Regions from separate parts of the Streptomyces sp. NPDC058665 genome, predicted to be linked through region 1. Evidence: riboswitches for the same ligand, from Rfam matches in the RefSeq annotation. Region 1 holds a riboswitch; the other holds the start of a gene.
The links. A riboswitch is a leader RNA that binds a small molecule or an ion and turns the genes downstream of it on or off. The one in region 1 is predicted to bind thiamine pyrophosphate.
Positions count from the first base shown of each region.

Region 2: it holds a riboswitch for thiamine pyrophosphate, as region 1 does, so the genes downstream of both, ACFWV8_RS08125 (thiamine ABC transporter substrate binding subunit) here and thiO (glycine oxidase ThiO) in region 1, are expected to answer to the same signal.

Region 1 is NZ_JBHXRX010000071.1:74-7,657, reverse strand. It holds gene ACFWV8_RS32440 (deoxyribonuclease IV) at 147-1,022, opposite strand; gene ACFWV8_RS32435 (PASTA domain-containing protein) at 1,026-3,209, opposite strand; gene ACFWV8_RS32430 (thiazole synthase) at 3,376-4,170, opposite strand; gene thiS (sulfur carrier protein ThiS) at 4,176-4,376, opposite strand; gene thiO (glycine oxidase ThiO) at 4,445-5,728, opposite strand; TPP riboswitch at 5,725-5,839, opposite strand; gene ACFWV8_RS32415 (NAD(P)/FAD-dependent oxidoreductase) at 6,015-7,178, shown strand; gene ACFWV8_RS32410 (Rv2175c family DNA-binding protein) at 7,269-7,584, shown strand, end outside.
Region 2 is NZ_JBHXRX010000009.1:81,634-89,217, reverse strand. It holds gene ACFWV8_RS08145 (hypothetical protein) at 1-1,078, shown strand, start outside; gene ACFWV8_RS08140 (LOG family protein) at 1,267-2,316, shown strand; gene ACFWV8_RS08135 (ABC transporter ATP-binding protein) at 2,346-3,434, opposite strand; gene ACFWV8_RS08130 (ABC transporter permease) at 3,434-5,044, opposite strand; gene ACFWV8_RS08125 (thiamine ABC transporter substrate binding subunit) at 5,152-6,246, opposite strand; TPP riboswitch at 6,327-6,451, opposite strand; gene rlmN (23S rRNA (adenine(2503)-C(2))-methyltransferase RlmN) at 6,507-7,584, opposite strand, start outside.

The DNA.
Region 1 (7,584 bases):
ACAGCTACGGCACCTCGCCGCGTTGTCGGATCGCCCGAATACGCCCAGTATGAGGGCGACCCTCCGCCTTGCGATGCACCGCATCTGACGCCGCGCGCTGATCCACCGGGGATTACGGGACAGCCCTTAGGACAGGACCCGGGGCCTTACCCGTGCTCGCGCAGCTTCTTGAGCAGGGCCACGTCCGCCGCGTGGCCCTCCTTGCCGCCGGGGGTCTCGATCACCAGCGGAACGCCCTCGGTCGCCGGATGCGAGAACAGCGCCCGGAACGGCTCCTCGCCGATATGGCCCGCGCCGACGTTCACATGGCGGTCCTTGAGGGCGCCGCAGACGTCCTTGGAGTCGTTGGCGTGGATCAGCCGCAGGCGCCCGGGACCCACCGTCTCCACGAGCTCGTCCAGCGTCCGGCGTGTCCCGCCGGGCGCGGCCAGATCGTGGCCCGCGGCGAAGATGTGGCACGTGTCGAGGCAGACACCGAGCTTGGGGTGCGAGTCCAGCGCGGCGAAGTACGGACCGAAGTCCCCGGCCAGCGAACAGAGCGAGGAGCCCTGCCCCGCGGTCGACTCCAGCAGCAGATACGGGTCGTCGTCGTGCGTCAACTCGTCGAGAAGCGGCAGCAGCAGCTCCCGTACCTGCGCCAGCGCCACCTCGCGCGTCCGCCCGCCGGTCGCCGATCCGGTGTGCACGACGACGCCCGGCGCGCCGATCTCCCGGCCCCGGCGAAGGCTGTGCCGCAGTGACTCCACGGACCTCTCGGCCGTCTCAGGCGTGTGGGAGCCGAAGTTGATCAGGTAGGGCGCGTGGATGTACGCGGACAGCCCCTCGGCCGCGCACTCCGCGCGGAACCGTTCGTCCTGCGCGGGATTCCCGCGCGGTGTCGCCCAGCCCCGCGGGTTGGCGACGAAGACCTGGACGGTCTCGGCGCCGATGTCACGTGCCCAGGCCAGCCCCACGCGGGCGAGACCGCCCGCCACCGGAACATGGCCGCCTACGGGATTGCGCGGGCGGTCGGGGAGCGTCAAGCCTCAGATTCCCTTGGTCGTGATGGTGATGGTGCTGCCCTCGGGGGCCTCTTCGCCGCCGTCGACGGACTGCTTCTCCACGGTGTCGTCCAGGAACGGGAAGCTCCGGTCGACCTTCACCTCGAAGCCCGCCTCCGACAGCTCCGTCTTCGCGGCGTCTATCGACTTCCCGGTGACGTCCGGGACGGCGATCATCCGCGGGCCCTTGGAGATGGTCAGCGTGACCCTGTCGCCGCGGGCGAGCTTGGTGCCCTCCTTCGCGGACTGCCTGGCCACCGACCCGGCGTCCTCGGGGGAGTTGACCCGCTCGGCCGCGATCCTCACGTCGAGTCCCGCGTCCTCCAGCGAGGCGGTCGCCTCCTCCTCGGACTGACCGGTCACGTCGGGCATGTGGACCGGGCTGCCCTTGCTGACGACCAGCGCGACACCCGCGTCGGGCCGCAGCTCCGTACCCGCCTTCGGCTGGGTGCGGATGATGTCGCCCTGATCGGTCTGCTGGTCGAAGGAGCGGGTGACGACGCCGGGCGCAAGCCCGGCCTTCCTGAGGGCGTCCTTGGCGTCGGCCAGCGACTTGCCGGCCAGATCCGGGACCCGCACGATCTCCGGGCCGCGTGAGATGACGAGGGTCACCGACCCGTTGCCCCGTATCCGCGACCGCGGCTCGGGGTCGGTGCGCATGACCGTGCCGCGCTCGAACGTCCCGCTGAAGTCCTGTTCCACCTTCGCGTCCAGACCGGCGTCGGCGAGACGCTTCTTCGCGACCTCCTCGGTCTGTCCGAGGACGGAGGGGACACGGGTGAACTGCCCGGAGTTGATGTACCAGACCCCGACGCCCACACCGAGCACCAGCAGCGCGGCCACCACGATGGCGACGACGCCCCTGGGGGGTCCGGACGCGCCCCGGCGGCGCGCGGGAGGCCGTCGCGCCGGGGCGGGCGGTCCAGGCGGCGGCAGTGTGAGCCGGCTGGTGCGGCGGACCTGGTCGTCTCCCGAGGAGGCGGCCGGGCCGGGCGTACCGGATTCGTCGGCCGACACCGGGGAGCGGACAAGGCGCGGAATCACGCTCGTACGGTCGTCGGAGCCGTCCCCGAGGCCATCACCCGCACCGGTGGCCGGCGTGGCTCCGGAGGGGGCGTAGGAAGCCTGGGAGGCGTCCCGTGAGCGCCCGGCCCCGCCGTCGACGCTGTCGTGGCTGTCCTGGGACGGCTCCGAAGCGGCGCCCACCCTTGTGCCGCCCGTGCGGCCCTTGCCGCCTTTGGCTGCCTTGCCGGCCTTCGTGCCGGTGGAGGCCGACGTGGTCGTGGACGTCGTCGCCTGCGGCGGCATCGCGTCCAGCTGCGCGTCGTCGAGCGCGGCGCGTGTCTCCCGGGTCATCGCGAGGAGCGCCACCGCGTCCTCGGGGCGGATCTCAGGATTGCGGGCGGTGGCCGCCGCGACCAGCTCGTCCAGCTCGATCGCCATTCCGGGCACGGCGGCGGACGGCGCGGGCACGTCCTCGTTCAGATGGAGATAGAGCACCTGCGCGGGGGTGTCCCCGCCGTGCGGCTTGGCGCCGGTCAGCATCTCGTGCAGGACGACACCGCACGCGTACACGTCGACCCGGGTGTCGGAGGTGCCGTACTCGATCTGCTCAGGAGCGAGATAGGAGACCGTGCCGAGGATCGTGCCGCTGGTGTTGGTGACCGAGCCGACGGCCCGTACGAGACCGAAGTCGGCGACCTTCACCCGGCCGTCGTCCCCTATCAGGACGTTCTCCGGCTTGATGTCCCGGTGGATGAAGCCGGCCCGGTGCGCGGCGCCCAGCGCGGCCAGCATCGGCTCCAGGATGTCGAGGGCGGCACGCGGCTGGAGGGCGCCGCGCTCGCGCAGGACGTCGCGCAGCGTGCAGCCCTCCACATACTCCATCGCCAGATACACGTACGCGCCCTCGGCGCCCTGGTCGAAGACCCCCACCACGTTCGGGTGCGCCAGCCGCGCCACGGACTTGGCCTCGCGGATGAAGCGCTCCACGAAGACCGAGTCGGTCGCCAGGGCGGGGTGCATCACCTTCAGAGCCAGGACCCGGTCGAGCCGGGTGTCGACAGCGCGGTAGACCGTGGCCATGCCGCCGACGGCGATGCGCGCGTCGACGCGGTAACGGCCGTCGAGCACCTGCCCGACAAGAGGGTCCTTGAGCGTCGTATCCACCCGGCCGATTCTACGAGCCGCCACCGACACTCCCGCAGCCCCGGGTGAGGCCGGACGCGCCAATGGAGCCGTCTTGTGACAGCGCGCACACCACTTCGCGGCAATCGGCCGACACCCTTCCGGCCGCCGTCCCCCAGGGCCCCCTCCGGCCCTCCCGGAACGGGGGTCAGAAGGCCGGCCGCTCCGGGTCCAGTACCGCCAGCCCCTCCTTGGGAGACGAGGCGTCCGCGAAGTGCCTGCGCGGGATGCGCCCCGCGCGGTGGGCCAGCCGGCCCGCCTCGACCGCGTGCCGCATCGCCTCGGCCATCAGCACGGGCTCCTGGGCGCGCGTGACCGCCGACGCCAGCATGACCGCCGCGCATCCCAGCTCCATGGCGAGCGCCGCGTCGGAGGCCGTGCCCGCCCCCGCGTCCAGGATGACCGGCACGCGCGCGTGGCCGGTGATCAGCTCGAAGTTGTGCGGGTTACGGATGCCCAGACCCGATCCGATCGGTGACCCGAGCGGCATGATCGCCGCGCAGCCCACGTCCTCCAGCTTCCTCGCGAGCACCGGATCGTCGTTCGTGTACGGCAGGACGGTGAAACCGTCGTCCACCAACGTCTCGGCGGCGTCGAGCAGTTCGATCGGGTCGGGCAGCAGCGTCCGCTCGTCGGCGACCACTTCGAGCTTGATCCAGTCGGTACCCAGCGCCTCACGTGCCAGCCGCGCGGTGAGGACCGCCTCGCCCGCGGTGAAGCAGCCCGCCGTGTTCGGGAGCACCCGGATGCCGAGCCGGTCGAGTACCGACAGGACGGAGCCCTGCACGGTCGGGTCGAGCCTGCGCATGGCGACGGTGGTGAGCTCGGTGCCGGAGGCGGTCAGGGACCTTTCCAGTACGTCGAGGCTGGGCGCGCCGCCCGTCCCCATGATGAGCCGGGAGTTGAGTGCGGTGCCGCCGATGACGAGCCTGTCGTCGGACATCTGGTTCAGCCTCCCTGGACAGCGGTGAGGACTTCGACGCGGTCGCCGTCGGACAGGGCGGTGGCCGACCAGCGTCCGCGCGGGACGACGGTCTCGTTCAGCGCGGCGGCGACGCCGGACGGGGCGGGGGTGAGGGTCGCGACGAGGACGTCGAGGGTGACGGGGCCGGTGAGGACGCGGGTCTCCCCGTTCACCGAGACGGTCACGGAGGAGTCCGCGGGCGGGTTCGTGGGAGGGTTCGCGTGCGGATCGACGGGCGGATTCACGGTGTCTGTCATGCGTGCTGCTCCTGACCTGCGGAGACGGCGGGGGAGAGACCCGGCGCCTGGCCGGGCGCGAACGTGGGCGAGAAGCGGTCCGGTGTGAAGGGCCGTGCGTCGTCGGGGAGTTCACCCGTCGTGAGCACAGTGGCCATCACCTGGCCGGTGACTGGTGTCAGGAGCACCCCGTTGCGGTGGTGCCCGGTGGCCAGATGCAGGCCGGGCAGCGCGGTCGGGCCGAGCAGCGGGGCGTTGTCCGGCGATGTCGGCCGCAGCCCCGCGCGGGTCTCGGTGAGCGGCAGTTCGGTGATGCCGGGGAGCAGTTCATGGGCGTCGCGCAGGAGTTCGTACACCCCGCCCGCCGTCACCGTCGTGTCCCAGCCGAGTTCCTCGCTCGTGGCGCCGACGACCAGCTCGCCGTTCTCGCGCGGCACCAGATAGACATGGCTGCCGCGGACCTCGGCCCGCAGTGTCCGGGAGAGGAACGGCGCGTACGGGCGCGGCACCGTCAGCCGCAGGACCTGGCCCTTGACGGGCCGTACCGGCGGCAGGACGTCGTCCGGCACCCCGGCGAGCCGCCCGCTGAGACTGCCGCCGGCGATGACCACCTGCCCGGCGCCGAGTTCGGTACCGCCGCCGACGGTGACTCCGGCGGCCCGGTCCCGGACGACCCGCAGCCTCTCGGCCCACGCCCGGTGGAAGACCACCCCGGCCCGCTCGCAGGCTGTCACGAGGGCCGCCGCGAGCCTGCGCGGGTCGATCTGGTGGTCGCCGTCGGCCCGCAGCCCGCCGCGTACGCCCGGGGCGAGCATCGGCTCCAGCCGCCGGCACTCGCGACCGGTGAGCCATTCGGACTCCAGGCCCGACCTCCTTTGGAGGGCGTGGAGTTCACGCAGCCGCGCCCGGTCGTCGGCGTCGAGAGCGACCGCGAGCGTGCCGCAGGCGCGGTAGCCGGTGTCCTGCCCGGTGGCCGACTCCAGCTCGGCGACGAAGTCCGGATAGAGCCGCGCGGAGGCGATGTTCAGCCCCAGCAGGGTCTGCTCGCCGTGGTCGAGTTCGCTGACGGGGGCGAGCATCCCGGCGGCGACCCGCGCGGCCCCGCCGCCGGGCTCGGGATCGACGACGGTGACGCCGAGCCCGCGCTGCGCCGCGCGCCAGGCGGTGACGAGGCCGATGACGCCGCCCCCGACGACCAGGACGTCGGTGTGCCGGGGACCTTGGCCGGCCGGCGGGTCCGGAGACCTGCCCGGAGAGGTCTCCGGACCGGATTGCTCCAACGGAACGTGAGATGAGCGCATGGGCGTCCAGCTCCTCCCTTCGCCGGCATGACCCGGATCAGGTTCGTACGGTCGGAGGCCGCGTCAGCCTCCCTCTCAGCCCGGTGCGTACGGGCTCCCGCGAGGTGTGAAGTCTCTTGTTCGCTACTGCCGACAGATGCTTCCGGGTCAGCGTAACCCCCGCTCCCCGCGCCCTGTAAGGGCGTCGTCGTCCCGGCCCGATCCAAAAGCCAGACCCTAAGGTGATCAGGTGAACGAGCAGCGGAAGCAGGCGGACCGGCGGCGCACCGTCATCGTCGGCGCGGGCATGGCGGGCGTACAGACCGCCGTCGCCCTGCGTGAACTGGGGTACGGCGGCCCCGTCACCCTCATCGGGGCCGAGCCCCACCAGCCCTACGACAGGCCCCCACTCTCGAAGGCCGTCCTCCTTGGGACGGCGGAGAGTTCGGCCTTCGACGTGGACTTCGACGCGCTCTCCCTGGAGCTGCGGCTGGGACTGGAAGTGACCGGCGTGCGCCCCGACGACCACGAGGTGGACACGGCGGCGGGGCCGGTCCCGTACGACGTACTGGTCCTCGCCACCGGCGCCGGACCGATCACCCTCCCCGGCACCGAGGAAACGCCCGGTGTCCATCTGCTGCACACCCTGGACGACGCCGCGCGGCTGCGCCCCGTCCTGGACCGCCGGAACCACGTCGTCGTGGTCGGCGCGGGCTGGATCGGCGCCGAGTTCACCACCGCCGCCCGGGAGGCCGACTGCGCGGTGACCGTCGTCGAGGCCGCGGACCGTCCGCTCGCGGGCGCCCTGCCGGCCGAGGTCGCCACTCCGATGGGGGACTGGTACGCGCAGAGCGGCGCGGAACTCCTCACCCACGCGCGCGTGACGGGCGTCGGGCCCGGCACGGTGGCCCTCGCCGACGGCCGCGAGCTGGCGGCGGACGCGGTCGTCGTGGGCATCGGTGCCAGACCCGCCACGGCCTGGCTGGCGGGCTCCGGCATCGCGACCGGCCCCGAGGGCGCCGTCACGGCCGACGACCGGCTGCGCACGTCACGGGCCGACGTGTACGCGGTCGGGGACTGCGCCTCGTTCCCCTCGGCCCGCTACGGCGAGCGGCTGCTGGTGCACCACTGGGACAACGCGCTCCAGGGGCCGCGCACGGTCGCGGCGGACATCGTGGGGGAGGCTCACGAGCCGTACGACCCCGTGCCGTACTTCTGGTCCGAGCAGTTCGGCCGCTTCGTGCAGTACGCGGGCCATCACGCGCGGGCCGACACGCTGCTGTGGCGCGGCGACCCGGCGACCGCCGCCTGGTCGGTCCTGTGGCTGCGCGAGGGGGCGCTGGTGTCGCTGATGACCGTTGGCCGGCCGCGTGATCTGGCGCAGGGCCGCAAGCTCGTCGCGTCGGGCGCGCGGATCGACACGCGGCGGGCCGCAGACCCGGCCGTACCGCTCAAATCGACGGTTCTCTGACCCAGCCCGACCTCGCCCGACACCGCCCGGCGACCCGTTCGCCGTCCCGCTCGGCTTCCGACTGTCAGTCCGGGATGGCAGGCTTGTCCTGTGACTGAGATTGACGCAAAGATCGATGCTCTCGTCCCTGCCTGGCTTCACCTGCCCGATATCGCCGAAATGCTGGATATCGAGGTGACGCGTGTGCGTCAGCTGGTGAAGGAAGGCACGCTGATCGCCGTGCGCCGCGGGGAGAACCGCGCGCTCCAGGTGCCGGCCGCCTTCATCGACGGCAACAAGGTCGTCAAGGGCCTCGCCGGGACCTTGACGCTCCTGAGGGACGACAGCTTCACCGACGAAGAGATGCTTGAGTGGCTCTTCACTCCCGACCCGTCCCTGCCGGGCACGCCCGCGCAGGCCCTCAGCG
Region 2 (7,584 bases), on a different contig from region 1:
GGTCGGCTTCCTTCTGCTGTGCACGCTGGGCTGGGCCATGAACCACCCTGCCGGATCGATGCTGCGCCTGCTGTGGTGCGTGCTCCCGCTCGCCGCCACGGTTCAGTTCGCCGTCGCCGTCGCCCGTACGGACCCGAGCACCCGGCCGCGTCCGGGGCTTTCGGCCGTGGGCCTCGGCCCGGCGCACTTCGCCGCCCTGGCCGCCGCGTCGACGACCCTGTCCTGCACGCTCGGCAGCGTGGTGGCGCTGTTGTTCTTCCTCCACCTGCGCGGTGACCTCACGGGGCTTCCCTTCGACGGCGCGGCATCCGATCTGCTCGGCGCGGGGCAGCCGTTGCCGCTCGCCGCCGCCCTCACGCTGCTCGCCGTCGTGCCCGTCCTCGCTTCCCTGGCGACCGGATTCGCCCTGCGCCCACGCAGGTCGCGGCCGGTCGACGGCGCCGAGCCCGAGCGGCCGGCGAAGCCCAAACCCGCCCCGTCGGGGCTCCCTTGGGGCGTGGCGCTCACCGCTGCCGGGCTCGCCGTCGAGACCTACGCGAGCCGGGGCGGCTCGGGGGCGCCGCTGCCGCTGCCGGGACGTTTCGAGGGCAGCCCCGCCGGCGTCCTGGCCGGCTGGTCCCTGACTGCGCTGGGCCTGGCTCTGGCGGGCCCCGGTATCGCCTACCTCTGCGGCCGCCTCCTGCAGATGCTGCGCCCCGGCGCGACCCGGCTGCTCGCGGGGCGTGTGCTGATGGACGAGGCGGTGCGGATCGGCCGCCCGCTGGGCGTTGTCTGCGCCGTGGTCTCCGGGGGATTCGCCGCCGCGGCCCTGTACGGCCCCGGCGACCCACGTCCGTTCGGACCGCTCACCGGCCTCGGCGCCACGCTCATCGTGGGCTGCACCGTCGCGACGCTGCTGACGGCGGTCCTGGAGGCCAGGAACGCCCGTACGGAGACGACGGCGGCGTTGGTACGGGTGGGCGCCCCCACGGTGCTGCTGCGTGCCGCCGCCGCGCTGCGGGCGGGCGCGCTGCTCGCCGTTTTCGGCCCGCTGACGTGGTTGATCGCCGCGCTCGCCGCCGTACCACTCACCGGCTGAACCGGCTGCCTTCCCCTACTGCGCCCCCGCCCTTGCGAGGGGCGCCCTATCGTGTCCCGCATGGCTTACGGCGAGGGACACGACGGACATGACGCACAACAGGCGGCGGCGCGGGGCCGCAGGGGCTCTGGGAGCACCGGGCCGACGGCCTGGACCGCGAGATCGAGACCCTCGACGAGTTCGACCGCGTGGTCCTGGGCGGGACCCTCAGCGGCTACCGGATCCAGTCGGTCGACCTGACAGGCCGTACGCTCGCCCTGCTGTCCACCGACACCTCCCAAACCGTCTTCCTGGGCTGCCCAATGGCACCGGACGCCGCGGCGAAGATACGGGCTGACGGGGCGCTGGTCTTCCCACCCGTCCCGCACCTCCCCTTCGACCCGTACCGGGGCCTGCTCTACACGCCCGAGCATCTCTTCGAAGGGCTGGACGACGGCGGGTACGAGGTCACGCCGGACGCGCTCGCCTACGACTGGTTCCAGCGGACCAAGGCCGACGGCGACATACTCAGCTCGATGCTGAGGTCGGTCCACGACGACGCGATCTCGGACGCGCTGGACGAACTCCTGGTCGGCGCGCGGGTCGTCGGCGTGATGGGCGGCCACGCCATGGCACGGGGCACCGACGCTTACACGGGGGCTGCGCGCCTCGGCCGCGACCTCGCCCGTACGGGGCTGACTGTCGCGACCGGCGGCGGCCCCGGCGCCATGGAGGCCGCCAACCTCGGGGCGTACGCCGCCCCGCATCCCGACGAGATGCTGGACGAGGCCCTCGAAATCCTCGCCAAGACACCTTCGTTCAGCCCGTCGATCTCCGACTGGGCGCGAGCCGCCTTCGAGGTACGGGGCCGCTGGCCCGGGGGCGCCGGGTCGGTGGGAATCCCCACCTGGTTCTACGGCCACGAGCCGCCGAACGCCTTCGCCGGCCACATCGCGAAGTACTTCGCCAACGCGACCCGTGAGGACGGTCTGCTCGCCCGTTGCAACGCCGGCGTCGTCTTCCTGCCCGGCGCCGCAGGCACCGTCCAGGAAGTCTTCGACAACGCGACGCCGAACTACTACGAGTCACGCGGCGAACCGACGCCCATGGTCCTGGTGGACCGCAGGCACTGGACGGAGAAGCTGCCCGCCTGGCCGCTGCTCACGTCGCTGGCGCGGGAGCGCTCGATGGAATCCCGCATCGCGCTCGTCGACTCGGTGGCCGAGGTGCCCGACGCCCTGGCCCGACTCTTGGCTTGACCCGCGGAGCTCGGGGCGGACGACGTTCGTCAGTCCGCCCCGTTGCCGCCTGTTGGAGCCGCGCCCTCTTCGGCGTCTGCCGGGTCCGGTTCGGCGTCGTCCAGGACCACCACGTCCTCAGCCGCGAAGGAGACCCCGACCGTAGCCCCCTCGTCGGGCACATCTCGAAGGGTGCACTCCGCCTCCATCTCCGGCCCGTCGGTGGGGCGGAGCAGGACGGCGACGTGGCTGCCGCGGAAGGTGCGCGCCCCGACCGTGCAGCGCAGTCCGTCCTCGGGAAGGCCGATCCGTACCCCGGCGGGTCGTACCAGGAGCGCACGGGGCCCCTGGGGTGAGCCGACGGGCACGGGGATCTTGCCCCAGGGTGTGTCGGCGACATCGCCGTGCACCGTGGCGGCCACGACGTTGTCGAACCCCAGGAAGCGCGCGACGAACGCGGAGGCCGGACGCTGCCAGACCTCGACGGGTGTGCCGCTCTGGGCGACGCGTCCGTCGCGCATCACCACGACCCGGTCGGCGAGCGCGAATGCCTCGCCCTGGTCGTGTGTGACGGCGAGCACCGTCGTACCCAACTGGGCGAACACGCCGCGCAGTTCCACGACCAGGCGTTCGCGCAGACTCCGGTCGAGCTGGCCGAGCGGTTCGTCAAGCATGAGCAGCCGGGGGCGCGGGGCGAGCGCCCGCGCCAGCGCCACACGCTGCTGCTCGCCACCGGACAGCGCTGCTACGGCGCGCCGCTGGGCGCCAGGCAGGCCGACGAGGTCGAGCAACTCGGCGACATGTCGCTGCTGTTGACCGCGTGGCTCGCCACGCATGCGCAGCCCGAAGGCGACGTTGCCGCCGACGTCACGCTGCGGGAAGAGCTGGTGGTCCTGGAACATCAGCCCGACACCCCGCCGGTGCACCGGCACCCCCGCCTGATCTGCGCCCTCCAGCAACACCCGCCCCGTGTCCGGCGGTTGAAGGCCGGCGACGACGCGCAACAAGGTGGACTTGCCGCTGCCACTCGGCCCGAGGACACAGACGATCTCGTGCGCCGCGATCTCCAGATCCACCGAGTCGAGCGCCGTACGGTGCCCGAATCGCACCGTCACGTCCTCAAGAGTGAGCAGGGCCATCAGAACTCTCCGGAACGGTCGGTACGGATACGTTCGAGCACCAGCAACGACACCGCGCACACCACCATCAGCACCGTGCTCAGCGCCATCGCCTGCCCGTAGTTGAGATCACCGGGCCGCCCCAGCAACCGCGCGACCGCCACTGGCAGCGTCGGCCGGTCCGGTCGCGCGATGAAGACCGTGGCACCGAACTCACCGAGCGAGACCGCGAAGGCGAATCCGGCGGCCACCAGCACCGCTCGCCGCACCACCGGCAGATCGACCTCCCGCCACACGCGCAGCGGCGACGCCCCAAGAACCGCTGCGGCCTCGCGCAACCGCCCGTCCACGGCACGCAGGACCGGAAGCATGGTCCGTACGACGAAGGGGACCCCCACCAACGCCTGGGCCAGCGGCACCAGGATCCACGACGCCCGCAGGTCCAGCGGCGGCTTGTCGAGCGTGATCAGGAACCCGAAGCCGACAGTGACCGCCGAGACGCCCAGCGGGAGCATCAGCAGCGCGTCGAAGCCCCGTACGAGGCGCCCCGCCCGCCTGAGCGCTGCCGCGGCGAGCCCGCCCACGACCAGGGCGATGACGGTGGCGACGAGGGCGTAACGCAGGGAGTTCCAGACCGCTTCCAGCGGCGGGACGAGAAACGTGCCGCCGCTCGCCTCCACCGATCGCAGCGCCCGGTAGTAGTCGAAGCCGTACCCGGCCGGGCCGTCGAGCGACCGCTCGATCAGCACGCCGAGAGGCAGCAGGATCAGCAGGAGGACGGTGCCGAGCACGCCGGCGAGCAGCGCCCACTGGCCGACTCCGCGCGGTCTGCGCACCGTCTGCGCGGGATCGACCAGTTTCAGGGCGGTCTCCCGCCTCCGTACGGTCCAGGCGTGCAGCGCCAGGATCGCGCCGACGGCGGCGAACTGGACCATCGTCAGAACGGCGGCCGTGGGCAGATCGAGCAGTCGCGCGGTCTGCCGGTAGATCTCCACCTCCAAGGTGGAGTACGCGGGACCGCCCAGGATCTGGACGATACCGAAGGAGGTGAAGGTGAAGAGGAAGACCATCAGCGCAGCGGCCGCCACGGCGGGGCCCAACGCGGGCAGCGTGACCCGCCACCACGCCGCGAGCCGCCCGGCACCGAGTACCCGTGCGGCCTCCTCCTGACGTGGGTCCAGTTGCGCCCAGAGGCCACCCACGGTGCGGACGACCACCGCGTAGTTGAAGAAAACATGCGCGGCGAGGATCGCCCACACCGTTGTGTCCGCCCGTATGCCCCACAGTTCGTCGAGCAGCCCGCCGCGCCCCAGCAGCGCGAGGAACGCCGTGCCGACGACGACGGTCGGCAGGACGAACGGCACCGTCACGACGGCGCGCAGGAGCTGTTTGCCGGGGAACTCGAAGCGCGCGAAGACGTAGGCACCGGGGAGCGCGATCAGCAGGGTGAGGGCGGTGGAGACGGCGGCCTGCCATGTCGTGAACCAGAGCACCTGCCCGATGTCGGGCCGGCTCAGTACGTCGCCGAATCTGCCCCAGTGCCAGGAGCCGTCGGCCTTCAGCCCGCGGCCGACGATCGCGGCGACGGGGTAGGCGAAAAAGACGCCGAAGAACGCGACGGGCACGGCCATGAGGCACAGCCGTCCGGCACTCCCCCGGCGCCGCGCCGCACGCACCGCGCCCTCGGCGTCCCCGCCCCGTATGCGGCCCGGCCCGCCCTTCCGCGCGGCGTCCGCGCCTACTTGACGACGAGTGAGGACCACGACTGGATCCACTCGTCACGGTTCTTGGCTATCTTCTCCGGAGCCACGGTCTGCGGCTTGTCGACGACGGCGCCGTGGTCGGTGAAGAGCGCGGGAAGCTTCGCACCGTCGACGACCGGATTCACGAACATGTTGAGCGGCATGTCCTCCTGGAAGGTCTTGCTCACCAGGAAGTCCAGGAGGGCCTTACCTCCCGCCTCGTTCTTCGCCCCCTGGAGCAGACCGGCGAACTCGATCTGGCGGAAGCAGGTCCCCGTGGCGACGCCGGTCGGCGCATCCTTCGGCTGGGGTTCGGCGTACAGGACCTCGACGGGCGGGCTCGACGCGTACGAGACGACGAGCGGGCGCTCCGCCTTCGCCTTCTTGCCGCCTGCGGAGCCCGAGAAGTCCTCGTTGTAGGCCTGTTCCCAGCTGTCGACGACCTGGACGCCGTTGGCCTTGAGCTTCTTCCAGTAGCCCTGCCAGCCGTCGTCCCCGTACGCGGCGACAGTGCCGAGGAGGAAGCCGAGGCCCGGCGAGGACTGCTCAGCGTTCTCGACCACAAGGAGGTCCTTGTAGGCGGGCTTCGTCAGGTCGGCGAAGGACTCCGGCGGCGTCAGCTTCTTGTCCGCGAAGTACGCCTTGTCATAGTTGACGCAGATATCGCCGGTGTCGACGGGCGTGACACGGTGCTCGGCGTCGTCGAGCCGTACGTCGGCGCGGACCTGGTCGAGGCCCTTCGCCTGGTGCGGCGTGAACAGGCCGTTGTCGAGAGCGCGCGAGAGGAGGGTGTTGTCGACGCCGAAGAAGACGTCGCCCTGCGGCGAACCCTTGGTGAGGATCTCCTTGTTGAGCGCCTCGCCGGCCTCGCCGCTCTTCAGCACCTTGAGGGTGTAGCCCGTCTTCTCGGTGAACTCCTTCAGTACGGAGTCCGAGGCGGCGAACGAGTCATGGGCGACAAGTGTCACGGTCTTGGCCTTCGTGCCGTCCGAGGATGTGGAGTCCTCTGACCCGCCGCCGCACGCGGCGAGCGTGGAGACTCCCAGCGCCGCGGCGACGGCGCCCACCGCCATCTTCTTCGTGGTACGCAACTGAATTCCTCCTGGGATGTCCAGGAGAAGACGCGGCCCTGCCCCGCACCGGCGGACCGGAGCGGGGCAGGGCGCAACAGCATGAGTGATGACCGAACTTCCTACCCAGAATGACCTGGGCAAGGTTCAGAGGGTCTGCGACCGTGAGGCTCTTCCCGAGCCTCTGCCGCACTCTCAGCGCTGTGGCGCTCCCCTGTCGGAATATGTAATTCGTTCGAAGCCCAGGGTACATGGACCCCAACGGGGCCCCTAGGCCGCGCTCAGCGCTCCGTCGCCGCCAGCTGACCGCAGGCCCCGTCGATCTCCTGACCGCGGGTGTCGCGCACCGTTACGGGCACCCCGTGGGAGGCGATGGCCTCGACGAAGGCCTTCTCGTCCTCGGGGCGCGAGGCGGTCCACTTCGAGCCGGGCGTCGGGTTGAGCGGAATCAGATTGACGTGCACCCGCTTCCCCTTGAGCAGCCGTCCCAGCAGATCACCCCGCCACGCCTGGTCGTTGATGTCGCGGATCATGGCGTACTCGATGGAGATGCGGCGGCCCGACTTCTCCGTGTACTCCCAAGCGGCGTCCAGCACCTCCCGCACCTTCCAACGGGTGTTGACCGGCACGAGGGTGTCGCGCAGTTCGTCGTCGGGCGCGTGCAGAGAGACGGCGAGACGACACTTGAAGCCCTCGTCGGCGAACCGCAGCATCGCGGGCACCAGGCCCACCGTCGAGACGGTGATGCCCCGTTGCGAGAGACCGAGACCGTCCGGCTCGGGGTCGGTCAGCCGGCGGATCGCCCCGACGACGCGGCGGTAGTTGGCGAGTGGTTCGCCCATGCCCATGAAGACGATGTTGGACAGCCGGGCGGGCCCGCCGGGGACTTCGCCGTCGCGCAGCGCGCGCATGCCGTCCACGATCTGGTGCACGATCTCCGCCGTGGACAGGTTGCGGTCGAGGCCCGCCTGCCCCGTGGCGCAGAACGGGCAGTTCATGCCGCACCCCGCCTGCGAGGAGATGCACATGGTGACCCGGTCCGGGTAACGCATCAGGACGGACTCGACGAGCGTGCCGTCGTGCAGTCGCCACAGCGTTTTACGGGTGGTGTCGTCGTCGCAGGAGATGTGCCGGACCACGGACATCAGGTCTGGCAGCAGCTCCGTGGCCAGCCTCGCGCGCGCGGCGGCCGGGATGTCCGTCCACTCGGCGGGGTCGTGCGCGAACCGCGCGAAGTAGTGCTGCGACAGCTGCTTGGCACGGAACGCTTTCTCGCCTAGCGACGCGACGGCCTCACGGCGCTCTTCCGGCGTGAGGTCGGCGAGATGCCTCGGCGGCTTCTTGGCGCCACGGGGCGCG